Regions from separate parts of the Caballeronia sp. ATUFL_M2_KS44 genome, predicted to be linked through region 2. Evidence: riboswitches for the same ligand, from Rfam matches in the RefSeq annotation. Region 2 holds a riboswitch; the other holds the start of a gene.

Region 1 (7,106 bases), on a different contig from region 2:
GGTATTGAATACACCGATGATGGTCTGAGTCATTGCAGCATCTCCGTAAGAAATTAGGCATACGCAAGCCGGGATTGAAACGCGTGCGGTCATAGTCGCAACGGTCGTTCCCGCGCTGCGCGCCTGAATGAATTCAACTGGCGTCAGGGTCCGGCTTCCACTCGCCGCTCGTGCCGTCGCGGCGCTCGACCACCAATTCTTCGGAGTTCAAAAGAACATGGTGGACGACGTCCTGCTGCTGCTCGCGTGTCGTCACATACACCTCTTCTTTCAACGTAAGCTGCATGCGAACGACGGGCACGTATTCGTACACAGGAATGACGAGCGTGTCGCCTTCGCGCCGCGGCTCCGCGCGTTCTTCCACCGGACGATTCACCGCCACGCGCCTGACGTCGACTTCCTGGCTGCGCAATCGCATGGAAACGGGATGCATCTCTTCATGCACCACCTTGCGAACGCGCACGGCGCCCGTCTCGGTCGTCGTCACGCCGACGGACAGTTCTTCCTGCACGGCGGCGAGCCGGACTTCGTCGGGCGCGTGGGATGGATTCGCGGGCTTGTCATCGGTGCTCATCGGTTTCTCCGTTGGTACAGACGATCATCGAAAGACGCCTCCAAATAAGCTGCGGCGTTGATGCCCGCGCGATGAATGCGCAAACGCCGTGCCGAACGCGGGCACGCGGCATGGCTGTCCAAATGGGAATCAGTTTTGAATCAGTTTTGAAGCGGCGATGGCAAGATGGGGCGGCTATCGCCCGCGACGCATCAATACGCGAGGCGCGGCGGAACGTAAGCGCCGTAATAGGGACCGACGCCGCCGCCTACGGATGCGATCTTGTAACCGGCGATGAAGTGCCCATGAATGTACTTGTCGCTGGCGCCGTTAGCGGTGTCGATATGAAAGGCTGCAAAAGCGACGATCGGCTGCGCGGAACTCGTCACGTCGTCTACAACGGGTACGAGCACGTCGACGTTCCATGGGACAGACGAATAGATCGTCGTCTTGACGCCGGACTGAATCCAAATGGAATCGCCTATGCGCAAGCCCGCAGGATTGCCGTTCGCAATCAGTCCGCGCACCGTGGGGACGTCGTTGTTAGTGGTCTGAAAAGAAGTCCACTGACCGGCTTCGCAGCCGTTGTAGGTCTGGGCGTTGCCGATCTCGACCTGCGGAGGGTTTCCGCTCGAATCAACGACGGGCGTGCCGGTTTGCGCGTTCCAGTATTGGTTGTAAATACACCGTCCGATGGCCACCGGAAACAGCGCGTTCGCCGCGACGTATCCCGGCGCCGCCACGATAGCGACGGCGCTCGCGCTGGCCGCGCCGCTGTCGATGCCAAGCATGCGAGCAAGAAAGAAGTTGACCGGACCGCCGTTGCTGCCCGTCGCGCGTGCGACGGTGCTTTGGACGGCGGGCGCGTCGTTGGCGCCGGGCGTGATGCTTTGACTCTGCAAGCCCAAAGGCACTCGCGCGAGATTCCAGTAGCCCGTTGCGATGGCCGCGTCTTTCAGCGCGATGCCATCGGATGAATTCAGCGTGACGGCTTGCGCGGCTGCATCATGAGCGCCGCTCCAGTTCGCACCGCTTCCGATAGTCAGAAGATGCGCGGCGCCCGAGAGCGCAGAAGCGTCGGCGTCCGTTTGCAGTTCGGTCCTGGCGAGAAAAAGATGGCCGATATCGACAGCAAGCGCGCCGACCGCAAGCGTCATGCATAGCGCAATCGGCATGGCAATCGCCATCGAGCCGCGCTGCCGGCGAAGAGACGACGCACGGCGGCCGCGACGGAGTGAGTTTGGTGATGAAGTTTCCCGTCCGGGCGGAATGGGCCGATTCAACATTACGACCTTATTCACTCGTAATTCATCACGGCGGTCGCGGAAAGCGATATCGGACCGGTGAGCGTGGTGAATGCGGAACCGACGAATAGTCCCTGATAAGGATACGAGACGGTGACTGAGAGCGGGCTGCCCGTCGTCGTGCCGTTCGACTGATTCACGGTCACCGTGGGAACGTTGCTCGATTTGCCACTGACCAGAACGCCGTTCAGTGCCGCCGTTGCCGTTGCGGAAACCTGGCTCGTCGTAAGCGGTGGAACGCTCACGCATGTTCCCGCGCGCGCGGCAACGCGTGCAGCGTTTGCAATCGCGGCCTTGTCGTAAAGCATGAGCGTGACGTCGATAATCCCGACAAGAACGAGCAACATAAAGGGCAGCACGATGACGAACTCGATTGCCACGCTGCCGTTTTCCCTGACGCTGACGCGCCGACCCCGCGACTTGCCAGCGCTGCTTCGACGGAGGAGCGAGGGATGACGTGCATCCGGCTTCATGCGATTCCTTCGAGAGACGTTGCTTACGCTTGTAGTGGACGAGAGGTCACGTATTGCGGGCTTTCGTCAGGCGGGATTGGTCCATGGTGTCTGTTCTTGACGTGCCGATAGTGCATTGCATGAGCGACGCCACGCAGGTTCGATTCTTCTGAAGAACCCGACGGCGTGAGATCGTAGATGCGCGTTGCTTAAGGCTTGCTTAAGCGAAATGAGCGATGCAAGCGGCTTAAGGCGCGAGCCATCCGCGCCGGATCGGCCACGAAAAAGTCCTTCTATAAAGTGCGACGAGCACACGCACGAAGGAATCGCCCGCACGCGCCCACAGCGGTGCAAGGAGCGCATACGCCACGCACGAGACGCCGGCCGCACCCACCATATCGAGCGGAAAATGCACGCCGATGCACACGCGCGCCCAGGCGACCGCCGCGCCCGCGAGCGCCAGAAGCAGTCCCGTGCGGACGAGTCCGGCAAGAAGCAAGGTCAACGCGATGCTCGCGAAAACCGTGACGTGATCGCTAGGAAACGAAGAATCCGGCGCGTGTTCGATAAACGTATGGCCGAGGCCGATCATGAACGGCCGTGGATGCATCCAGACGAGACCGATCAACTGATTGAAGCCGAGCGCGAGAAAGCTGACGCAAAAGCCGCGCACGGCTGCGTCGCGTTGACGGCGATCGCCGAACAGCCACATGAAAGCCAGCACGGCGGGAATCAGATAGACGAGATCGTTCGCAATGGCGAGTGCAATGTCGATCTGCCATTGCGGTGAATCGGCGCGTGCGTTGATCAGAAGGAACAACGCGCGGTTGAGCGCTTCAAGTCGGGTCATGCGGCGGTCCTCGAACGGGAGTAGCGCGACATGCTAGTTCGCGGACGCTTATGAAAGGCTTAGCGCGCCTGAGCACGCGATTGCGCATCTTCACGCTGAACGTGAATTCACTCGTGTTACTCTCTCGGTTCTTCGCTGGGGAGTAGCCGGCTTTCCGCATCGCGGGAAGCGCTCACGTCAACACACTCGGTCCATCGGGCCGTGGCGTGAGCAGCCAGAACAGGTTGGCAAGACCATCGATGGAACGCGCCTGAAGGTCGGGAGGCGTCTTCCGTCGCATCTTCTTGCCCGACCAGAGCGCTACTCAATGAATCTCGCATCGACCATTTTCCTCGCCTTCGCCATGTCGACGGACGCCTTCGCGGCAGCCGTCGGAAAAGGCGCGAGCCTGCACAAGCCGCGTATTGCCGAAGCGCTCAGAACCGGCGTCATCTTCGGCATCATCGAGGCCATCACGCCGCTCGTCGGCTGGGCAGTGGGACGGTCGGCGGCGCAGTACGTCACCGCGTGGGACCACTGGATCGCGTTCGGCCTGCTCTTTTTGCTCGGCGCGCGCATGATACGCGAAGGCTTCGGCCAACCCGAGCACGGCCACGAGAAGCCCGACTCGCATTCGTTCTGGGTACTCGCGGCCACCGGCTTCGCCACCAGTATCGACGCGATGGCGGTCGGCGCGGGCCTCGCGTTCATCGATGTCGATATCTTTTCGACCGCGGCGACCATCGGCATCGCGACCATGCTCATGGTGACGATCGGCGTGATGATCGGGCGGCTCGTCGGCGCGACTATCGGCAAGCGCGCGGAGATCGCCGGCGGCCTCGTTCTGATCGGCGTCGGCAGCGCCATTCTCGTGGAGCACCTCGGCTTGATGAGCTGAAGCGAGGACGCATCGAACCCGGCTCATCGCGTTTCGGCATGTCCGTTTCAACGGAGACCGATCATGACAGCGTTGCGACCGATGCGCCTTCTCGCCTGTCTCGCCGTGGCAGCGTTGTTCGCGTGGCCTGACGATGTATCGGCAACGGAACAGGGCGATGCGACGCATCTTCCGCTACAGCACGTCGCGGATGTTCCCATGCCCGGACGCACGTCTCGTTTCGATTACGAAAGCGGCGATCCCGCGCGTCATCTCTTGATGATCGCGCATCTGGGCGATAGCGAAATCGTCGTGTTCGATACGCACGATGCGCGGGTTATCGGCACGATAAAGAACGTCGCGTCCGTACACGGCGTGCTCGTGATTCCGGAGTGGTCGCGCGTGTTCGCCTCGGCGACCGGAACGAACGAAGTCGTCGCTATCGACGAGAACACGCTGAAGGTCATCGCGCGCATGCCGGCAGGCGTGTATCCGGACGGCATGGCCTACGCGCCCGACGCGCACAAGCTCTACGTTTCCGACGAGACCGGCAAGACCGAGACCGTCATCGACGTTTCGACGAACCGCCGCCTGAAAACCATCGCGCTGGACGGCGAGGCCGGCAACACGCAATACGATCCCGTCTCGCGGCACATCTTCGTCAACGTACAGACGCGTCGCCAGCTGATAGAGATCGATCCATCGACGGATGCGATCGTCGCGCGCATCGACGTGGCCGGCGCGAACGGGAATCACGGCTTGCTCATCGTGCCGCAACTGAGGCTCGCGTTCATCGCCTGCGAAGGGAACAACAAACTGCTTGTCCTCGACATGCGCACGATGCGCGTGACGCAATCGTTCGACGTGGGACGCGCGCCCGACGTGCTGGCGTTCGATGCTTCCGCGAACACGCTGTATGTGGCGGGCGAGGCGGGCGTGGTCTCCATGCTCCGCCACGACGGGACTCGCATGACGAAAGTGGGCGAAGGTTTTCTGGGGCCTGACGCGCACGTCGTCTATGTGGATGACGCGACGCATCGCTCGTATTTCCCCCTCAAGAATGTCGACGGCCATCCGGTCCTTCGCATCGTGGCGCCGCTGCGCTTGCCCTAGGGTTTACACAGATTTTCAATTTTCCCGCTCTTCCTACAATGACAATCAATTCACGTATAGCAAGCGAAGTTGCTATACATAAATTGAAGCTGTCAGGAGACGCGGCATGCAGACCGACTATCAGAAGTTGCGGTTCGATTACACTCGCGCGGCCGAGCACGATGCGCCGTCGGGCGCGGTGCATCCGGTCGTCGTCGTCGGAGCCGGGCCGGTCGGGCTTTCCACTGCCGTCGATCTGGCGCAGCAGGGCGTGAAAGTCGTGCTCGTCGATAACGACGACACGCTTTCCTCAGGCTCGCGCGCCATCTGCTTCGCGAAGCGCACGCTGGAGATTTTCGATCGCCTCGGCTGCGGCGATCGCATGGTCGAGAAGGGCGTGAGCTGGAACGTCGGCAAGGTCTTTCTTCAGGACGAACTCATCTATACGTTCAACCTGCTGCCGGAAACGGGCCATGCGCGGCCTGCGTTCATCAACCTCCAGCAGTACTACGTGGAAGGCTATCTCGCCGACCGCGCGATGCAGCTCGACAACCTCCAGATGCGCTGGAAAAGCAGCGTCGCCGGATTGACGCAGCACGACGATCACGTCGAATTGCAGATCGAGACGCCCGACGGCGCGTATCCGCTGCGCGCGCGATACGTCGTCGCAGCCGACGGCGCACGCAGCGCCATGCGCGGCCTGCTCGGTCTCGATAGCCGGGGCCGCACGTTCAAGGACCGCTTTCTGATCGCGGACGTGAAGATGAAGGCGTCGTTTCCGACCGAGCGCTGGTTCTGGTTCGATCCGCCGTTTCACCGCAATCAGTCGGTGCTGCTGCATCGCCAGCCGGACAACGTATGGCGTATCGACTTCCAGCTCGGCTGGGACGCCGATCCCGTCGCGGAGAAAGCGCCCGAGCGCGTCATTCCGCGCGTGAAGGCGCTGCTCGGCGAGGAGGTCGAATTCGAACTGGAATGGGTGAGCGTCTACACGTTCTCGTGCCTGCGCATGAATTCGTTCCGTCATGGCCGCGTGCTCTTCGCGGGCGATTCGGCGCACGGCGTGTCGCCGTTCGGGGCGCGCGGCGCGAACAGCGGCGTGCAGGATGCCGACAATCTCGCGTGGAAGCTGCGGCTCGTCGTGAACGGCGACGCACCGTCCGCGCTGCTCGACACCTACGCGTCCGAGCGCGAGTTCGCGGCCGACGAAAACATCCTCAACTCGACGCGTGCGACGGATTTCATCACGCCGAAGAGCGCGGTTTCGCGCCTGTTCCGCGACGCGACGCTCAAGCTCGCGAAGGACTGCGCGTTCGCGCGGCGCATCGTCAATAGCGGGCGATTGTCGGTTCCCGCGGTGCTGCGCGATTCGTCGCTGAATACGCCCGACGATCCCGCCGATTCATTCTCCTGCGCGATGGTGCCCGGCTCCGTCTGCACCGACGCGCCCGTCGTCGCCGATGGCAAGGACGCCTGGTTCCTGCATCAGCTTTCCGGCGGCGCGTTCACGGGCGTCTACTTTTGCGGCCTTCACGACGACATCGGCGAGACGGCCGCGCAACTCGCGGCGCTCGCGCGTCTGCCGGTGGCGGTGCGTCCATTGATCGTCGCGCCGCGCGGCGTGAAGGTGCCGCCGATGGCCGGCGTGAACGTGGTGGAAGACGCCGAAGGCATCGTCACGCATCGCTTCGACGCGCGCCCCGGCACGTTCTATCTCGTGCGCCCGGATCAGCACGTGTGCGCACGCTGGCGCGCGCTCGACGCCGCCGCGATTTCCGCCGCCGTGGACCGCGCCACGTGCAACGCCAACCCGAACGGATGAACGGATCATGAGCCACCTGAATCTCGAACCCAACATCGCGGATATGGACGCTTTCTACGAGCGTCTGATCGACACCCACAACGGTCTCTCCGATACCGACAGCCAGATGGTCAATGCCAAACTCGTGCTCTTGCTGGCGAACCATATCGGCGATATGGACGTGCTCGCCGAAGCGTT
Region 2 (7,106 bases):
CCCAGCCCATGAAGAGCATGTCGTGCTGACCCTGCTTCGCTTCCTTGATCAGCTCGCCCCATTCGATCACCTTCACTTGCGCCTTCACGCCGATCTTCGCGAGATCGGCTTGCAGCAACTCGGCGCCTGCCTTCGGATTCGGATTCAGCACGCTGCCGTTCGGACGCACCCAGATCGTCGTTTCGAAGCCGTTCGGCAAGCCCGCATCGGCAAGCAGCTTCTTCGCGCGATCCACCGAATACGGATACGCCTGCACGCTCTTGTCATAGCTCCACGTGTTCGGCGGATACGGATTCACCGCAGGCGTCGCGGTGTTGTCGAACACGGTCTTCATGTAGGTCGTGCGATCGAACGCCATGTTCAGCGCCTGACGCACCTTCGGGTTATCGAGCGGCTTCTTCTGCGTGTTCAGCGCGACGAACGCGGTCATGAACGCGGGCGTTTCGCTGACCTTGAGCGACTTGTCCTTCTTCGCATCGAGCACGTCCTGCGGCTTCGGCGACAGCGCGATCTGGCATTCGCCCGCCTTGATCTTCTGCGCGCGCACGGACGCATCGGGCGTGATGGCGTAGATGAGGCGATCGATCTTCGGCTTCGGTCCCCAGTACGAAGGATTCACGTCGTAGCGAATCACCGCATCTTTCGTATAGCTCTTGAGCACGAACGGTCCGGTGCCGATAGGCTTGCTATTGATATCGAGCTGCTTGTTCGCCTTCAGCAACTGGTCCGCGTATTGCGCCGAATAGATCGATGCGAAGCCCATCGTGAGGATAGGCACGAAGGTCGCGTTCGGCTCGTTGAGTTCGAACTTGACGGTTTGATCATCGACCTTGGTCACGGCTTTGATTAGCTTCACGAGACCCATCGATTGCGCATGCGGAAAGCCGCTCGCGCCCGCCACCTTGTGCCACGGATTGCTGTCCGACAGCATGCGCTCGAACGTGAAGACGACGTCGTCTGCATTGAGCGGGCGCGTCGGCTTGAAGTAATCGGTCGTCTGGAACTGCACGTTCGGCCGCAGATGGAACGTGTACGTGAGCCCGTCGCTCGATACGTCCCACTTCTGTGCCAGCGACGGCGCGACCTTCTTCGCGGCTTCGTCGTACGAGACGAGCGTGTTGAAGATGACATCGGCGGAAGCGTTCGTCGTCACGAGCGAATTGAACTGCACGACATCGAAACCATCCGGGCTCGACTCGGTGCAGACGGTGAGGGGCTTCGCCATCGCGAGCATCGGCGCGGCCATGAAGACGACAGCGAATGCGGCTGTAAAGCGGTTGAGGCGCATGAGATCTCCCGTGACTCTCGGTCACACATCGGTGTTCTTGTTGCTTGAAAGGCGTCGGACGCGCGATGCGAGCAAGCACCGCGCCCGCGCGCGTAGCTTATCCAACGAAACAATCGGCGACAACGAAGCATTGCGCATACCGTTATGCGTTCGCGCGGCGGCATCGGCTTGCCGAAGACGGCGCATCACGCTACACTGCCCCGGTCTTTGGGGAGTAGCCTTCCTTCCGTCGCGAAGGAGAACGCGTCAACATCCTCGGCTCTACTGCCGTGGCGCGTTCGACCGGTCCGGTTTGGCGAGACCATTGATGCGCCATGCCGTTCCTGGCCGGACGGGCGTCGCGCATCATGGTTCGCTGACGTCCGGCCGTGGAATCATCGTCGTGTCCCCACAATCAAAATATCCATTCCTGTTTTGCGTCCGCATTTGCGCATGCGTGATGCCCGAATCTCATCGTTCGATGCGGGGTGCCGCATGACGATGCTCTTCATCGAACTCGCGTTCATGCTCGCGATCATCCTCGTCGCATCCGAGCTTTTCACCAACGCGCTCGAGCATCTCGGCGAGCGGCTCGGCATTTCGGAAGGCGTGACGGGATCGCTGTTCGCGGCGGTCGGCACGGCGCTGCCGGAAACCACGGTGCCGATCATCGCGCTATTGGGCGGCACCGCGAGCCGCGCGGTCAACGAAGAGATCGGCGTCGGCGCGATTCTCGGCGCACCGCTCATGCTCGCGACGCTTTCCACTTGCCTGATGACGCTCGCCATCATGAAATCGCGCGGCTTGCGCGGCGTCATCATGCCGGAGCGCACGGGCTTCACGCGCGATCTCAACTTCTTCCTCGTGGCGTTTCTGATCGCGGCAGGCGCGATGTTCGTCCCGCATCACGCGTGGCAGGTGCGCGCGCTCTTCGCGGCCGGTCTCGTCGCGCTTTATGTGATCTATGTGATCGCGACGTTCCGCGCATCGGCGAATCTCGTCGATAGCGGTCACGGCACCGAAGCGCCCGAAGCGCTTTTCATTTCGCGCGTGGGACTCAAGACCAGTCTCGGCTCGATCGTGCTGCAGTTCCTGATCGGCATCGTGCTGCTCGTCGGCGGCGCGAAGGGCTTCATTCATGGCGTGCAAGGCGTGTCGCAGGCGCTCGGCGTATCGGCGCTGCTGCTGTCGCTCATCATCATTCCGATCGCGACGGAGCTGCCCGAGAAGGTCAACAGCATTCTGTGGGCGCGAAGAGGGAAGGACACGCTCGCGTTCGGCAACATCACCGGCGCGATGGTGTTTCAGGGCACGTTGCTGCCCGCCATCGGCATCATGCTGACGCCGTGGGAGCCGCGCATCGAAGTGCTGACCGGCGTGTTGATCACGCTCGCGGCGGCGGCGTGGCTGCGCTTTCATGCGCGCGGCAATGGCGTCGCGCTGTGGGCGCTGCTCGGCAACGGCGTGCTGTACGCGGCTTATCTGACGCTGACGCTCGGACGCTGATTCCCGATGCCCGCGCCGAAAAGAAAAATGCCCGCGCAAGGCGGGCATCGAGGTCGAAGCAGCGCGTCATGACATCGACGCGTTGTTCTTGTTGTTGATTGTTTATCGGCGTCGATCCAAAAAAATTTAAAGGCGCGCGGCCTGCTGATAACGGCTCGCCGCGTCGATGCGCGCGCTCGCTTCGCGAAAGCCCCGGCCCAGCGACATGCGCGCGGCTTCCGCCGTCTGCATGAGCGATGCATCGAGCGCCTGAATGTCGCGCGCGGCTTGCAGCGTCGCCGGTTCGTGATCGTTCTGCAACTGCATGATGATCGGCGAGCGCACTTCGGCCACGCGCGCCGCTTCGATCCAGTCTCCCGCAGCGGCGGCCGCGGCCATCGCGTGCGTGAGCGCCATCGCGTTGGTCAGCAATTCCTGTTGGCTCATTTCTTACTCCGTGCGATTCGGCGCTTACTTGTTGGTGGCGAGCGCGCCCGCGCTGTTCGTGCCGCCGAAAAGCTGCGTCAGATACGTCGTGTTGCTCTGCATGGACGCCATCAGCGTGTTCAGCGCCGTGAACTGCGCCTGATATTGCGCGGTCAGGCTGTCGGCGTAGGTCTGCAACGTGTTCGTCTGATCGGTCAGGCTCTTCAGGTCGGCATTGAGCGCCGTCGTGCGCGTATCGATGATGCCGCCCGTCTGCAGAAACGACGTGACCTTCGAATTGAGCTGCGTGCCGATGCCGTTCGTCGGGTTGAAGAGCTGCTGCACGCGCGTCGGGCTGTTCGAGAGCGCGGTCGAAAGCGTCGAAGAGTCGATCGACAGCGTGCCGTCGTCCTGCAGGTCGATGCCGATCGACGCGAGGTTCGTCGTCACCGATGTCGATCCGGACGTGGAGTTCACGCCGCTCGTCACGATGTTCGCGAGCGTGCTCTGAATGCTTTGAAGCATCGAGTCGCCGAGCAGCACGCCGCCTTGCGAGCCGGCGCTCTTCGTCGAGTCGAAGGACGACAGCGCGGCGGCCTGGCTCACGAAGGAGTTGTACGCATCGACGAACGCCTTGATCGAGCTTTGTTCCGTGGTCGTGTCGGACGCGACCGTCAGCGTCTGCGTGCTGCCGGCAGCCGCGGACGTGAGATTGAGCGTCACGCCGCCGATGGCGGTCGTGAGCGTGTTCGTGGGACTCGTGGCGGCGGTGCCGTCGATGGTGAGCGAGGCGTCCTGCGCCGGCGACGTCTGCGTGTAGTTGCTGCTGCCCGTGCCGTACGAAAGCGACGAATCGACGCCCGTGCCCGCCGTCACCGAAATCGTGTTCGCGGCGCCCGTGTTCTTCGACGCGAGCACGAGATGCTGGCCGTCCGTGCCGGTCACGATGGTCGCGCTGATGCCGGGGTTGTCGCTTGCCGTGTTGATCGACGATGCGATGCTCGACAGCGTGTTGGTGCCGTCGAGCGTGAGGTTCATCGAACTCGATCCGAGACTCAGCGTCAGCGTGCCGGTGCCGAACGTGTCGGTGGCGGCGTGCGCCGTCGACGAAATCTTCTGCGCGCTCGCCACGTTGTTCACCGTGATCTGATACGAACCCGCGACCGCGCTCGTGCCGGCGGTCGCCGTGAGTCCGCTGCCGCTCGCCGTCGCCGTGTACGCCGCGAGCGCGGAGCCGTCGGCCAGGCCGGACAAGGTGCTTTGCATGGAAGACAGCGCGGACTTGATCTGCGAGACGGCGGAGAGCAGCGTGTTGTCGCTCGACGTCTTGTTCGCGATCTGCGTGGCCTGGGCGGTCGTCTTGGCGGTGACGAGCGAAGAAACCAGCGACGAGACATCCAGACTGGAATTGGTCGCGCCGCTGATGATGGACTGCGCTGCAGCGGCCAGCGTGGCGCTGACGTCGGACGAACTCGTGGTCGAGGTGGTGGTGGTCATCGGATGCTCCGGACAGACTGCCTATATTCAAGTTGCGAGCTTTCGTGAGCGGCGCATCGAACGTCTTCGCGCCGGGCGCGCCGCTAACGAAAGCTGGGAGGCAAGCCTCCCAGTCGTGCAAAAACCCCGCTCATACCGCAGCGGGGTTGATGAGTGCGCTTAGCCGAGGAGCTTCAGCACTTGCTGCGGCATCGAGTTCGCTTGCGCGAGAACCGAGATGCCCGCTTGCTGCAGCACCTGCGCCTTCGACAGGTTCGCCGTTTCTTGCGCGAAGTCCGCATCGGTGATGGCCGATTGCGCTGCCGACAGGTTGGTCGACTGCGATTGCAGGCTGGTGACAGCCGACGTGAAGCGGTTTTGCTCAGCGCCGAGGGTCGATTGCAGCGTGTTGACCGTGTTCAGAGCCGTGTCGACATAGCCGATCACGTTCTGCGCGCCGCTTGCCGTCGAGATGTCGACGCTGACCGAACCGAACAGGCCGGTCGAGCCCATCGAGACGCTGCCGAAGTCGACGCTCAGCGTCTGGTTCGCCACTGCGCCGATCTGGAACGACACCGACGAAACCGAACCCGACAGCATGGCCTGGCCGTTGAACGTCGTCTGGTTCGCAACGCGGTCCAGTTCGCCGAGACGCTGGGTCACTTCCGTCTGGAGGTAGCCGCGCTGCGTGTCGGAGAGCGAGCCGTCGGCTGCTTGCACGGCCAGCTGGCGGATACGTTGCAGGTTGTCCGTCGTCGAGCTGAGGCCGCCCGAAGCCGTCTGGATCATCGAGATCGCGTTGTTCGCGTTCGACACGCCCTGGTTCAGCGCGTTGACGTACGACGTCATGTTCGTCGAAATCGCGAGACCCGCTGCGTCGTCAGCCGCGCTGTTGATGCGCTTGCCCGACGAAAGGCGGTTAATAGCCGACGACAGCGCGCTTTGCGAACCAGCCAGGTTCTTTTGCGTAGCTTGCGACAGCGTATTGGTATTGATGTTCAACATGACTTGAATCCCTCTTTAAAGTGTGGCGCCTTTAAGGCTTACATCAGTTACGGCGTCGCGCTGTTTAAGAAGTTACGCTGACCGCCTTACCTTAGGTTATCGGGCCGCCCGAAAAAAACTTTAGGGGGCTATTCGATGCGTTGCGCAGATTCGCGCGGAAGGCCGCAGGAAGCGGCTCTCGGCCCTTCCTGCGGTAGTTGGATGGATTACGGCGGGGAAAGAAAGGTTACAGCGCGTGAGGCATTTGCGAGACGGCGGCTTTGGCGAGCGGACGGAAAATCAGCCGCACGACTTGCGGTGTTTTTTCAGTGGCCGCGGGCAAATAAATCAGTCCGTTCGGTGAAACCTGATAAATGCCGGGTTCACGTTCTTCCATGCCGTCGAGAATGATTTCGCTGCCGGCTTCGAGCGTGCGCTGCCGATCGAATTCGGCATTCGAATCCAGATACTCGGCTGAAAACGTCGTCGCCGATTCGAGCTGCATCCAGCTCAGTTCGCGTCCGATCATCAGCGCGGTATCGAATTGCGAGCGCGGCAGCACGACCGAATAGAAGCCGTCGTAAGTCGCACGCGCCGAAACGTTCTGCGTCGCGCTTTCGTTGCCGCGCACGAAAAGCGCGGGCACGTCGAGCCGCCGGTACGACGTATCGTCGACGGTGAAGTCGAGCCGGTGACGGCGCAGCGCCATCAGGAAGATCGCCTGGTCGATGCCCGCATAGCGCATCTCCGACGGATAGCCCGTTCTGAAGCCCTTGCCGATGCTGCGCATATAGAACGGTCCGCGCTGACGCAGGCCCTTGATGCCGGCATCGACGTTGGCCACGTCGAACGCGATATCCGTGCCGACGTTCAGCTCGAACAGCGACTTCGCGCTGCGCGTGATCTCCTCGTGCTCCGGCAGATACACGAGCCGCGCCAGTTCGATGGCCGCCGTCACGCGCAGCCGTTCCGGCGTGAGTTCCGGCAGGTGAATGGCGGGCGTGGCTTCGACGTCGCGGATGAATCGCAGGCAGGATTCCTGGATGACCTTCGTCGTGTCGAGCTGCATGCTGCCCTTCTTGACGTCGGCGAGAATCGGCGTGCCGTCCTCTTCGTAGGCGATCACGCTGCCCGAGTTGACCGCGCACATCTGCTCGAAATCGCCGATATGCGCAATCAGCGTTTCGACGACGTTTTCCTCGGTCCAGCTCGAATCGATGAGCGCCTTGCGGTCGAGGTGCGAGCCCGGCGAATCGAGCGAGGCGAAGTATCGGCCGATGACTTCCACGTCGAAATGACGCTTGAAGACATCGCGGATGGCGTGCTGGATCGTGCCGTAATAACCGAGGTCCGCGAGCACGAGCGTATCGCCGCGCGCGAGGCCGACCGTGTTCTGCAAGTGGCGGAAGAGCCGCGCGCGCAGCGCGTTCGACTGCTGGATGATGATCTTCTGCGTCGCGCGCTCGGA

The links. Region 2 has a riboswitch for manganese ahead of NCR39_RS00405 (sodium:calcium antiporter). Riboswitches for the same ligand answer to the same signal wherever they lie in the genome.
Region 1: it holds a riboswitch for manganese, as region 2 does, so the genes downstream of both, mntP (manganese efflux pump MntP) here and NCR39_RS00405 (sodium:calcium antiporter) in region 2, are expected to answer to the same signal.

What each region holds. Positions count from the first base shown of each region.
Region 1 covers NZ_JALQEA010000039.1:137,371-144,476, forward strand. Annotated here, with positions in the region: gene NCR39_RS15950 (YsnF/AvaK domain-containing protein) at 1-33, opposite strand, end outside; gene NCR39_RS15955 (YsnF/AvaK domain-containing protein) at 134-574, opposite strand; gene NCR39_RS15960 (TadG family pilus assembly protein) at 766-1,839, opposite strand; gene NCR39_RS15965 (TadE/TadG family type IV pilus assembly protein) at 1,851-2,204, opposite strand; gene NCR39_RS15970 (phosphatase PAP2 family protein) at 2,557-3,159, opposite strand; yybP-ykoY riboswitch at 3,290-3,455, shown strand; gene mntP (manganese efflux pump MntP) at 3,467-4,036, shown strand; gene NCR39_RS15980 (YncE family protein) at 4,100-5,128, shown strand; gene NCR39_RS15985 (FAD-dependent oxidoreductase) at 5,235-6,929, shown strand; gene NCR39_RS15990 (DUF2783 domain-containing protein) at 6,937-7,106, shown strand, end outside.
Region 2 covers NZ_JALQEA010000006.1:82,081-89,186, forward strand. Annotated here, with positions in the region: gene NCR39_RS00400 (ABC transporter substrate-binding protein) at 1-1,288, opposite strand, end outside; yybP-ykoY riboswitch at 1,486-1,658, shown strand; gene NCR39_RS00405 (sodium:calcium antiporter) at 1,763-2,773, shown strand; gene fliT (flagellar protein FliT) at 2,900-3,199, opposite strand; gene fliD (flagellar filament capping protein FliD) at 3,224-4,675, opposite strand; gene NCR39_RS00420 (flagellin domain-containing protein) at 4,835-5,659, opposite strand; gene NCR39_RS00425 (HAD family hydrolase) at 5,886-7,106, opposite strand, start outside.